4 regions of the Paenibacillus sp. FSL M8-0212 genome follow, and region 1 is predicted to be linked to each of the others. Evidence: predicted binding sites of a transcription regulator. Region 1 holds the regulator's gene; each other region holds the start of a gene.
What was found. The regulator Rex, encoded in region 1, represses fermentation and respiration genes when NADH is low (regulators of the CRP and FNR family bind a similar motif). The targets are predictions, from matches to a motif close to TTGTGAAATATTTCACAA.
Positions count from the first base shown of each region.

Region 2: MKX68_RS26285 (cytochrome ubiquinol oxidase subunit I) is a predicted target of Rex. The motif match lies at 1,068-1,085, and genes of this name have one in related genera.
Region 3: pflB (formate C-acetyltransferase) is a predicted target of Rex. The motif match lies at 1,321-1,338, and genes of this name have one in related genera.
Region 4: MKX68_RS24155 (L-lactate dehydrogenase) is a predicted target of Rex. The motif match lies at 1,204-1,221, and genes of this name have one in related genera.

Region 1 is NZ_JBBORP010000001.1:5,136,791-5,139,003, forward strand. Features, by position in the region: gene dinG (ATP-dependent DNA helicase DinG) at 1-776, shown strand, start outside; gene MKX68_RS22740 (redox-sensing transcriptional repressor Rex) at 996-1,649, shown strand; gene MKX68_RS22745 (amidohydrolase) at 1,636-2,213, shown strand, end outside.
Region 2 is NZ_JBBORP010000001.1:6,012,004-6,014,216, forward strand. Features, by position in the region: gene MKX68_RS26285 (cytochrome ubiquinol oxidase subunit I) at 1-990, opposite strand, end outside; gene MKX68_RS26290 (MFS transporter) at 1,390-2,213, opposite strand, start outside.
Region 3 is NZ_JBBORP010000001.1:4,951,206-4,953,418, reverse strand. Features, by position in the region: gene pflB (formate C-acetyltransferase) at 1-1,238, opposite strand, end outside; gene adhE (bifunctional acetaldehyde-CoA/alcohol dehydrogenase) at 2,194-2,213, opposite strand, start outside.
Region 4 is NZ_JBBORP010000001.1:5,479,217-5,481,429, forward strand. Features, by position in the region: gene MKX68_RS24150 (hypothetical protein) at 1-15, shown strand, start outside; gene MKX68_RS24155 (L-lactate dehydrogenase) at 201-1,130, opposite strand; gene MKX68_RS24160 (WD40/YVTN/BNR-like repeat-containing protein) at 1,467-2,213, shown strand, end outside.

The DNA.
Region 1 (2,213 bases):
TAGATAAGTCATTCCAGTTCATGATTGAGCAGCTTGGCTTGCAGGATGCTTCCGAGAATAATCGGTTGTTAACGTCGATGCTGCCATCACCTTTCAACTATCGCGATCAGGCACTTCTGGTGATTCCGCGTGATTTCCCGAGTGTGAAGGGAAGTGTGGGTGATGCGCACTTTGTTAATATGCTGGTGCAATCACTCGCAGAGACGGCAATTGCTACGCGTGGACGCATGATGGTTCTGTTTACTTCATACAAGATGTTGCGACAGGTCTATGATCCGCTGAAGGAGGCGCTGTCTGGCAACGACATCTCGTTGCTTGGTCAAGGCGTTGATAGTGGAAGTCGTTCCAAATTGACTCGCAGGTTCCAAGATGCCAAAGCAACAGTACTTCTGGGCACAAGCAGCTTCTGGGAGGGTGTAGATATTCCGGGAGAAGCGCTGACCTGTCTCGCTATTGTAAGATTGCCTTTCCAACCGCCGAATCATCCGTTGGTGGAAGCCAAGAGTGAGTTGCTTCAGGAACAGAAGAAAAATCCGTTCATGAAACTGTCCGTGCCACAAGCGGTCATTCGTTTCAAGCAGGGATTTGGCCGATTGGTGCGTACAGCAAAGGACAGAGGAATTGTCATTGTTTATGATACACGTGTGATTGAAGCGTACTATGGTAAATTCTTTTTATATTCATTACCAGGTCCCAAAATGGAGCATATGCTCACGGAGCAGATGGTTCCACGAATCACCGAGTGGTTGGAAAAACCTGCTAATGAACAAGAATAATGGTTGTTCTGTTCGTTATATCATTGCATGACACTATCGTTTGGCGTTAAACTTTATTAGATATTTCCGTATCCGATTAGAGCAGTTGCACGTAAGAACTTATAACCTAAATTACAAGGAGCATTCTGTATAAAATGTCACGTTTATCTTTGAGTTTATACAGAATGCTCAACTTTTCATCTATTATTTTTATCGTGGCCTTGGTAAGGGGGAGCAAGAATGAAATCGGATAAAATTTCGGAAGCGGTGGTACGACGTCTGCCTGTATACTTGCGCTATTTGAGCGAGTTGCACCAGCGTGAGGTGGCTACTGTTTCTTCTCAAGAGCTTGGACAAAGGCTGGATCTGAATCCGGCCCAAATTCGAAAAGACCTGGCTTACTTCGGTGATTTTGGTCGTAAAGGGATCGGGTATGATGTATCCTATTTGATCGAGAAAATTCGTCACATTCTCAAAATCGATCAGCAAATTAATGTAGCTCTGGTAGGTGCGGGTAACCTCGGACAGGCCTTGTCCAACTACAACGCATATCTGAAAGACAACATGAAGATTGTTGCTGTATTTGATGCATATGGACCGAAGATTGGTAGTCAAATCAACAGTTTGACGGTAAAACCAATGAATGAATTGACGGAAGCGGTTAAAACGGATAACATCCGCATCGGTATTATTACGGTTCCGGATACGGAAGCTCAAAATGTAGCCGATCAGCTTATTGAATCGGGAATTGAAGCGATCCTTAATTTTGCACCAACAATTCTAAAAACACCGCCGCATATCCGCATTCACCATGCTGACTTTACAACGGATCTGCTTAGTTTGGCCTATTACTTGGAGACTGGAAAGGACGATGAGGAAGATGACAACAAATAGATGGGTAATTCACAACGGCAAATTTGCCGTTAATGAAGGCGGCACAACATGGAACGTTGTTCAAGGATACATGGTTGTTGAGAATGACAAGATTGTGCATATTGGTGAGACATTGCCGGATGGAGACGAAAATTGTACCAAAGTGGATGGAAAAGGATTGTTCTTCCTGCCGGGTCTGATCAATACGCATGGTCATGCAGCGATGTCGTTGCTCAGAGGGCACGGAGACGATCTTGCGTTGCAAGTATGGTTGCAGGAAAAAATGTGGCCGATGGAAGCGAAAATGACTTCAGAAGACGTATATTGGGGAACTTCGCTATCGGTGCTTGAAATGTTGAAAGGCGGAACTACAGCTTTCCTGGACATGTACGATCACATGGATCAAGTTGCCAAAGTTGTGGAGCAATCCGGCGTTAGAGCAGCACTGGCACGTGGTGTAATTGGGCTGTGCTCGGAAGAAGAGCAACTGCGGAAGCTGGAGGAGTCGGCAGCGTTTGCACGTGAGTGGAATGGACAGGCCGATGGTCGCATTACAACCGTAATCTCGCCACACGCACCATATAC
Region 2 (2,213 bases), 880 kb from region 1:
AGCGAAACCAATTCCAGCCATTAGATCAAACAAGTAATGCACAAGCAGTGGTGGCTGCTCATCTGGTGGAAATTCGTTTAGCCCGGTAACCTCGGCGTTAAAGTCTCCAAAGGCAAGGAAACTGAGCAGTTTCGGCAAATGAAGTGCGCCTATAATTTCATGTTCTGCATTCAGCCATCCCAAAAAAATCAAATCCGCGCCGCTTTCCGTCTCGAAATGCCACTCGGCAGCTGCGAGCTTCTCCGGTTGATGCTCAGCCAAAAACTTGGCAGATACATCTCCAGCTAAAGAATTTAATAAACTGAATACAAGAACAACGGCCATCATGAGATTCAAGCCTTTTTTGTGGTAGGCCGACACTCCTTTTCTCAGCATCGCAAAGGCTGCTATTCCTGCTAACAGGGCAGCTCCTGTCAGATAAGCCGAGCTTAATACATGGAACACTTTGGAGAACGTCGCCGTATTCAACATCGCTTGTACGGGGTTCACTGCCATGAATTGACCTGCTTCCATGACAAAACCTTCAGGCTGGTTCATGAATCCGTTCACTGTTGTAATAAAAACAGCAGACATGCCTGCCCCGGCGACAATCGGAATAGTCAGCAACCAGTGGATATACGGATTTTTGAACCGATCCCATGTGTACAGATAAATGCCCAGGAATATCGCTTCAAAAAAGAATGCGAATACTTCCATAAATAGTGGCAGTGCAATGACATTCCCAGCAAGTTTCATAAAATTCGGCCATACCAAGGCCAACTGCAGCGATATCGCTGTACCTGTCACCACACCTACCGCCACAGAAATGACAAACCCTCTAGACCACCTCTTTGCCATAAGTATGTAATGGTGATCCTTCTTCCGAATACCGATGAACTCTGCAATAGCAATCATCAAAGGTACACCGACACCCAGCGTTGCAAAAATCACGTGGAATCCCAGCGTCAAACCAGTCACCAGCCTGCTCCATAACACCGTATCAATAGCCATTCTTTGTGTTGCCTCCCTTCAAACTCTGTTCAATTTAGAAACATTCAATATCAGATTTGGCCAAGCTCAATGCAAAGTTGCGAAAAATTTCACAAAGTTAGGTATGACGATATCTTGCCACACCTATAATGCGTTTACTCCTGTAGGCCCCCGATAATAACAAGCATTGGATGCCTATTAAAATCTGATATTGATGCACTTAAAGTACTAACCAAGCCTATTAATCAAAATTATTATATCTTTATTTTTACCTAATTCAATCAAAGACACGTCTTCTACCCTAAACGTTCAAGAAAGGATCAACTCTTTCTGACAACTTGGTGAAAAACAAAAAATACACCCAATGGAGCTATTGATTCATTGGGTGTAAACGTGTTATTGCACGGCAGATTCGCTTTTTTACTTGCTTACTTGCTCTGGACTCACCGCACCTGCCTCGCGACTTACGCTCATGATGATCAGTGATGCAGCTAATACCGTAAGGATGATTCCAAGCATCTGAAATCCTGTTACATTAAATGTATCTCCCATGACAATCCCAATTAATAACGACGATAAGATGGTCCCCAGATAGCGTGATGTATTAAAAATACCCGATGCGACTCCAATCATTTCTTTGGGTGTGCTTTTAAACAGGGCAGCTTGCATGCCGACCGCGTTTAGGCCGTTACTTATTCCAAATAAAGCTAAGGCAACAATGATTATGAAGATTGGAGAAGTTTCATTCATAACAACGATCAATATAGAGCCAAATGTCATTAAAGAAGCGGATACGATCAGAGCTGGCCGTGATCCTGATCTGTCAATCCAGCGTCCTGCGATTGGAGCAATAATGACTGAACATAACCCCAAAGCTAGCATACTCATTCCTGTATGAACTTCGTTGAGATGACGTACCTGCTTCAAATACGTAGGAACTCCAAAAAAAAGTGCGTAAAACAGGATGTTCACCAGCATGTATTGCACATTCACCCAAGTCATTTCGGGATATGAGGCAAACGTTCGCAGAGGGATGAAAGGCGTGGCTGCTTTTAATTCATGTCGGATGAACATGACGAGTGCGATTAACCCGATCCCCCCTGTCAGCAGATGCCATGTTGAAATATCTCCTGTGGAATTTACTGAAAGTAGTCCGATGAGCAGAGTCACCAAAGCTACCGTAAACATCAGGATACCTGGTGCGTCAATTAACGCAAGCCATTGCCGAATGGACATGTGACCAG
Region 3 (2,213 bases), 190 kb from region 1:
CCGTAATCGTCACCATAGATCGGACGCATCAGATCATCATTTTCATACTGGATTGAGCTGGTTTCAATGGATACTTTACTGCAATAATCTTTGAAAGCTTCTGGAAGTTTCGTTGACCAGAGAACAGTCAGGTTTGGTTCTGGTGCAGGTCCCAGGTTGTGCAGTGTATGCAGGAAACGGAAGCTGTTTTTGGTTACGCGTGTTTCACCATTCACAGACATACCGCCGATGGACTCCGTCACCCATGTTGGATCTCCACTGAACAGTTCGTTGTAGTCCGGTGTACGCAGGAATTTGACAATCCGCAGTTTCATTACAAAATGGTCAACCAATTCCTGAGCCTGTTCTTCGGACAGAATGCCTTCTTGCAAGTCACGTTCAATGTAGATATCCAGGAAAGAAGATACACGTCCCAGGGACATCGCAGCACCGTTCTGTTCTTTGATGGCAGCGAGATAACCGAAGTACAACCATTGGAACGCTTCTTTTGCTGTTGTCGCTGGTAAGGAAATATCGAACCCGTGCATATCGCCCAATTGCTTCAATTCTTGCAATGCACGAATCTGTTCAGACAATTCTTCCCGCAGACGAATGACATCTTCATCAATGACATCAACTTCGAGTGCATTCAGTTCACCTTTTTTGTTACGAATCAGGAAGTCTACCCCGTACAAAGCTACACGACGATAGTCACCGATGATCCGGCCACGGCCATACGCATCTGGAAGACCTGTAATAATCCCTGCTTTACGCGCTGCACGCATATCGGAAGTATAAGCATCGAATACACCTTGGTTATGAGTTTTGCGAATGTTCGTAAATATATCAATGACGCCTTGAGGCAATTCGAAGCCGTATGCTTCACATGCATCAATCATCATCCGGATTCCGCCTGTTGGTTGAATGGAACGTTTGAACGGAGCATCGGTCTGAACGCCGACAATCTGTTCTTTGGATTGATCCAGATAACCGGGTTGGTGAGAAACAATAGTCGCTGGTGTGTTCACATCAACGTCAAGGACACCGCCGTTATCCCGTTCTTTTTTGGTCAGATCAGATACGATCTCCCACAATTCCTTGGTATTCTGGGTTGCACCTGCGAGAAATGCTTCATCACCGTAATACGGAGACAAGTTGTGTGCCAGAAAATCATTCACATCTACGGATTTGGTCCATGTTCCTTTGGTAAAGTTTCTCCAGCCTGTTTGTTGTTTGACATCTTTTTCAATCACCGACATCTTAATCCCTCCACTAATTTGGATTTCTGGACACATAACATCTTGCTTCATTCGTAGCATTGTGTGCCCAGAGCCGCGATTAATGTGAATTGTTTCACATAAACCGGAACATGTTCTCTCTACTTGGGAACCGGAACCGCGGGATGAATGTTTTTCTTACATTTTCAGTATACGACTTGGGGCTTTCATCATCTGTGATTTTTGTCACAAAGTCAGTGAACTAACTCACTCCACCTGCGCTTTGTCCCATTGAACCCTGTAAATTCACACTTAGCCACTGCGCGGGCAGAACAACTTAAATTTACTGAAAAAGCAAATGAACCATAGATGATGTACACTGGCCACTACAAGGAGAGAATAACCTTCCGATCGCTGTTATCCCCGGATTTTTTGATTCATTTTTTTCAAAGGTGAAAATCCAGTGATAAAGGCGAGCGCTTCGCTTCTTCAGGTTTTTTCTCTCCTCTCCGTTATCGTGTACATAGGTAGTTCAACTGATAAACCAATAAAATTCAAAATTTACTTCAAAGGCGAACGCTCCGCTTCTTCAGTTTTTTCTGCCCTCTCCGTTATTGTGTGAACATCTGGCTCAAACGGCCACATCACGAATTCCGTGCCACCTCTTTAGAACCCTTTTGCTCCTCTATGCTCGGAGCAAAACAAATCTTAAAATAAATCCTGAAAAACAGATGCTCGCTCTTCTGTTTTTCTGCCCTTTTCTTTATTGTCGAACATCTGGCTCAAACGGCCACATCACGAATTCCGTGCCACCTCTTTAGAATCCTTTTGCTCCTCTATACTCGGAGCAAAACAAAACTTAGAATAAATTCTGAAAAACAGATGCTCGCTCTTCTGTTTTCTTCCCTCTCGTTATTGTGTGAAAGACGGCAATCGGGGCTCCCCTCTCGGGGAACCCTGATCTTCTTGCCGTAAGGCACGCTTCATTCTAAGTTTATTATTCAAACTTTCCGTAGA
Region 4 (2,213 bases), 340 kb from region 1:
ACTGAGAGTTGGTAATTAGTAATTAGTAATACCCTGTAGCTGTAGACATTGAATGATTCAAAATCCAGAAATCAAAAAAATGTTCAAAGATTAGAATTGACGGAATAAATGTTATGTAAACTAAATAAAAATTAGAAAAAAAATAACCACCTGAATACTCCTTAATACAGGAATACAGGTGGTTATTTTTTATACGTGGATTACTCCAATCCAGCGATCTGTTCTTTTAATTTGTTAGCAGATGCCTGGAAAGCCACTTTCTCGGATTCATTCAACGGAAGAGGCAGAATCTCGCGCACACCGTTGCGATCGACTACACATGGAACACCCAGATAAACATCCGATACGCCATTGTAATCTTCAAGCAACGTGGATACGTTCAGAACGGAGCCTTCGTTGCCGAGAATTGCAGCTACAATGCGGTCCAGAGCAAGTGCGATTGCATAGGAAGTTGCTCCTTTGGCATTAATAATCTCATACGCTGCATTTTTGGTACGGTCGAAGATATCCTGTTGTGTTTCTTCATCCAATTCCAGATCTGTTCCTGCAACGTTAGCCAGGCTCCATACCGGTACTTCGGAATCTCCATGCTCACCAATAATATGTGCGTGAATACTACGCGGGTCGATCCCTTTATTCTTACCAATCAGGTAACGGAAACGTGCGCTGTCGAGCAATGTACCTGAACCGATGACACGGGAAGCAGGCCATCCACTTTGTTTCCATGAAGTATAGGACAAAATATCTACAGGATTGGTTGCAATCAGTAAAATACCATGAGAATTCACTTCAGTAATACGTTCAATGATATCTTTGAAAATGCTTGCATTTTTCTTCAGCAGATCAATCCGGGTTTCGCCCGGCTTCTGGGAAGCACCCGCTGTAATAATAATGATATCTGCATCTTTGCAGTCGGAATAATCGCCAGCCCATACTTTCACGCCTCCCGTAAATGGAAGACCGTGGTTCATATCGAGCATTTCTCCTGTTGCTTTATCATGATTCACATCCACAAATACCAACTCGGACGAACGCTGTCTCAACATTAGCGTGTATCCCGTTGTTGTTCCCACCGCACCCATGCCTACAATCACGACACGACTTGGTTTCAGAGCTGCACTATTTGTCATGTTCATATCCTCTCCTTTTTGGGTTATACTCCCATCCATATTAAGGGATTAGAGAGTATAAAGCGAGTGTTGTCTATAAAATAGTTCACATTTCATGTCTTTTTACCAATTATTCCGTCGAAAAACAGTTTAGGATAAAATTAATGGTAATAAATGTGCGACATCTAGCCTAGAGCATCAGCTGGAAAAAGGGAGCGGGCAGCGCATACGTAGCCAATGAGCCTTTTACATAAGGTTTGTGGTAGAATAGGAGCAGTGGATTCTGATGAATCGTAAATAAAACGCCATAGGACAGGCATGCGCGCCTGTATATTGGATGAGAGAGGTGGAACCCACTTGCGTTCGCAATGGATTAAAATCGCGCAGACAGCATTGCTGTCTATAGGTATAGCAGCTTTATTGGCTGCATGCACCGACTCAGATCAACCTCCGGTAGCAGAACCTCCGCAGCAGCAGGAGGACGCCGGGAATACAGGGCAGACATTAACTGTCGTTCCCCCTGTGAACAGTACAGAAGCTGCAGATATGGCCAAGTACCAAATACAGACCCGTTTGACCGATTTTCAGTTGCTCAATGACAACGGAGGATTGGCGTGGGGTGTGACGCGGAATGCGCTGCGTCTGTACTACACTCAGGATCAGGGAAAGACCTGGACCAATATTTCACCTTCGGAAAATGTACAATTTCCGGCTAACCCTAAATATGGACAAAGCATTTATTTTGTAGATCGTGCACATGGTTGGATTGTTCGTGAAGGCATGGGTGGAACAGATACCATGGTGCTTCGCACCAACAATGGGGGCGTAACTTGGAGCCTGTCTTCTCTGTCCAAAACGGATAAAGTGACCGCGATCTCATTTGTATCTCCTGAGAAAGGCTGGATTCTCACCACGGTTGATACCGCTATTGGTAAACAGGACAAGAAACTTTACTTCACCGAGGACGGTGGAATCACTTGGAACCGCATGTCATCCAGTGATGAAGACGGCAAACAGGAAGCAGAAGAGATTTCCAAACGTGGATACACAACGGGGATGACTTTCTCGGATCCAAAGCATGGTTTCTTAACAGCGCTTGAGTTC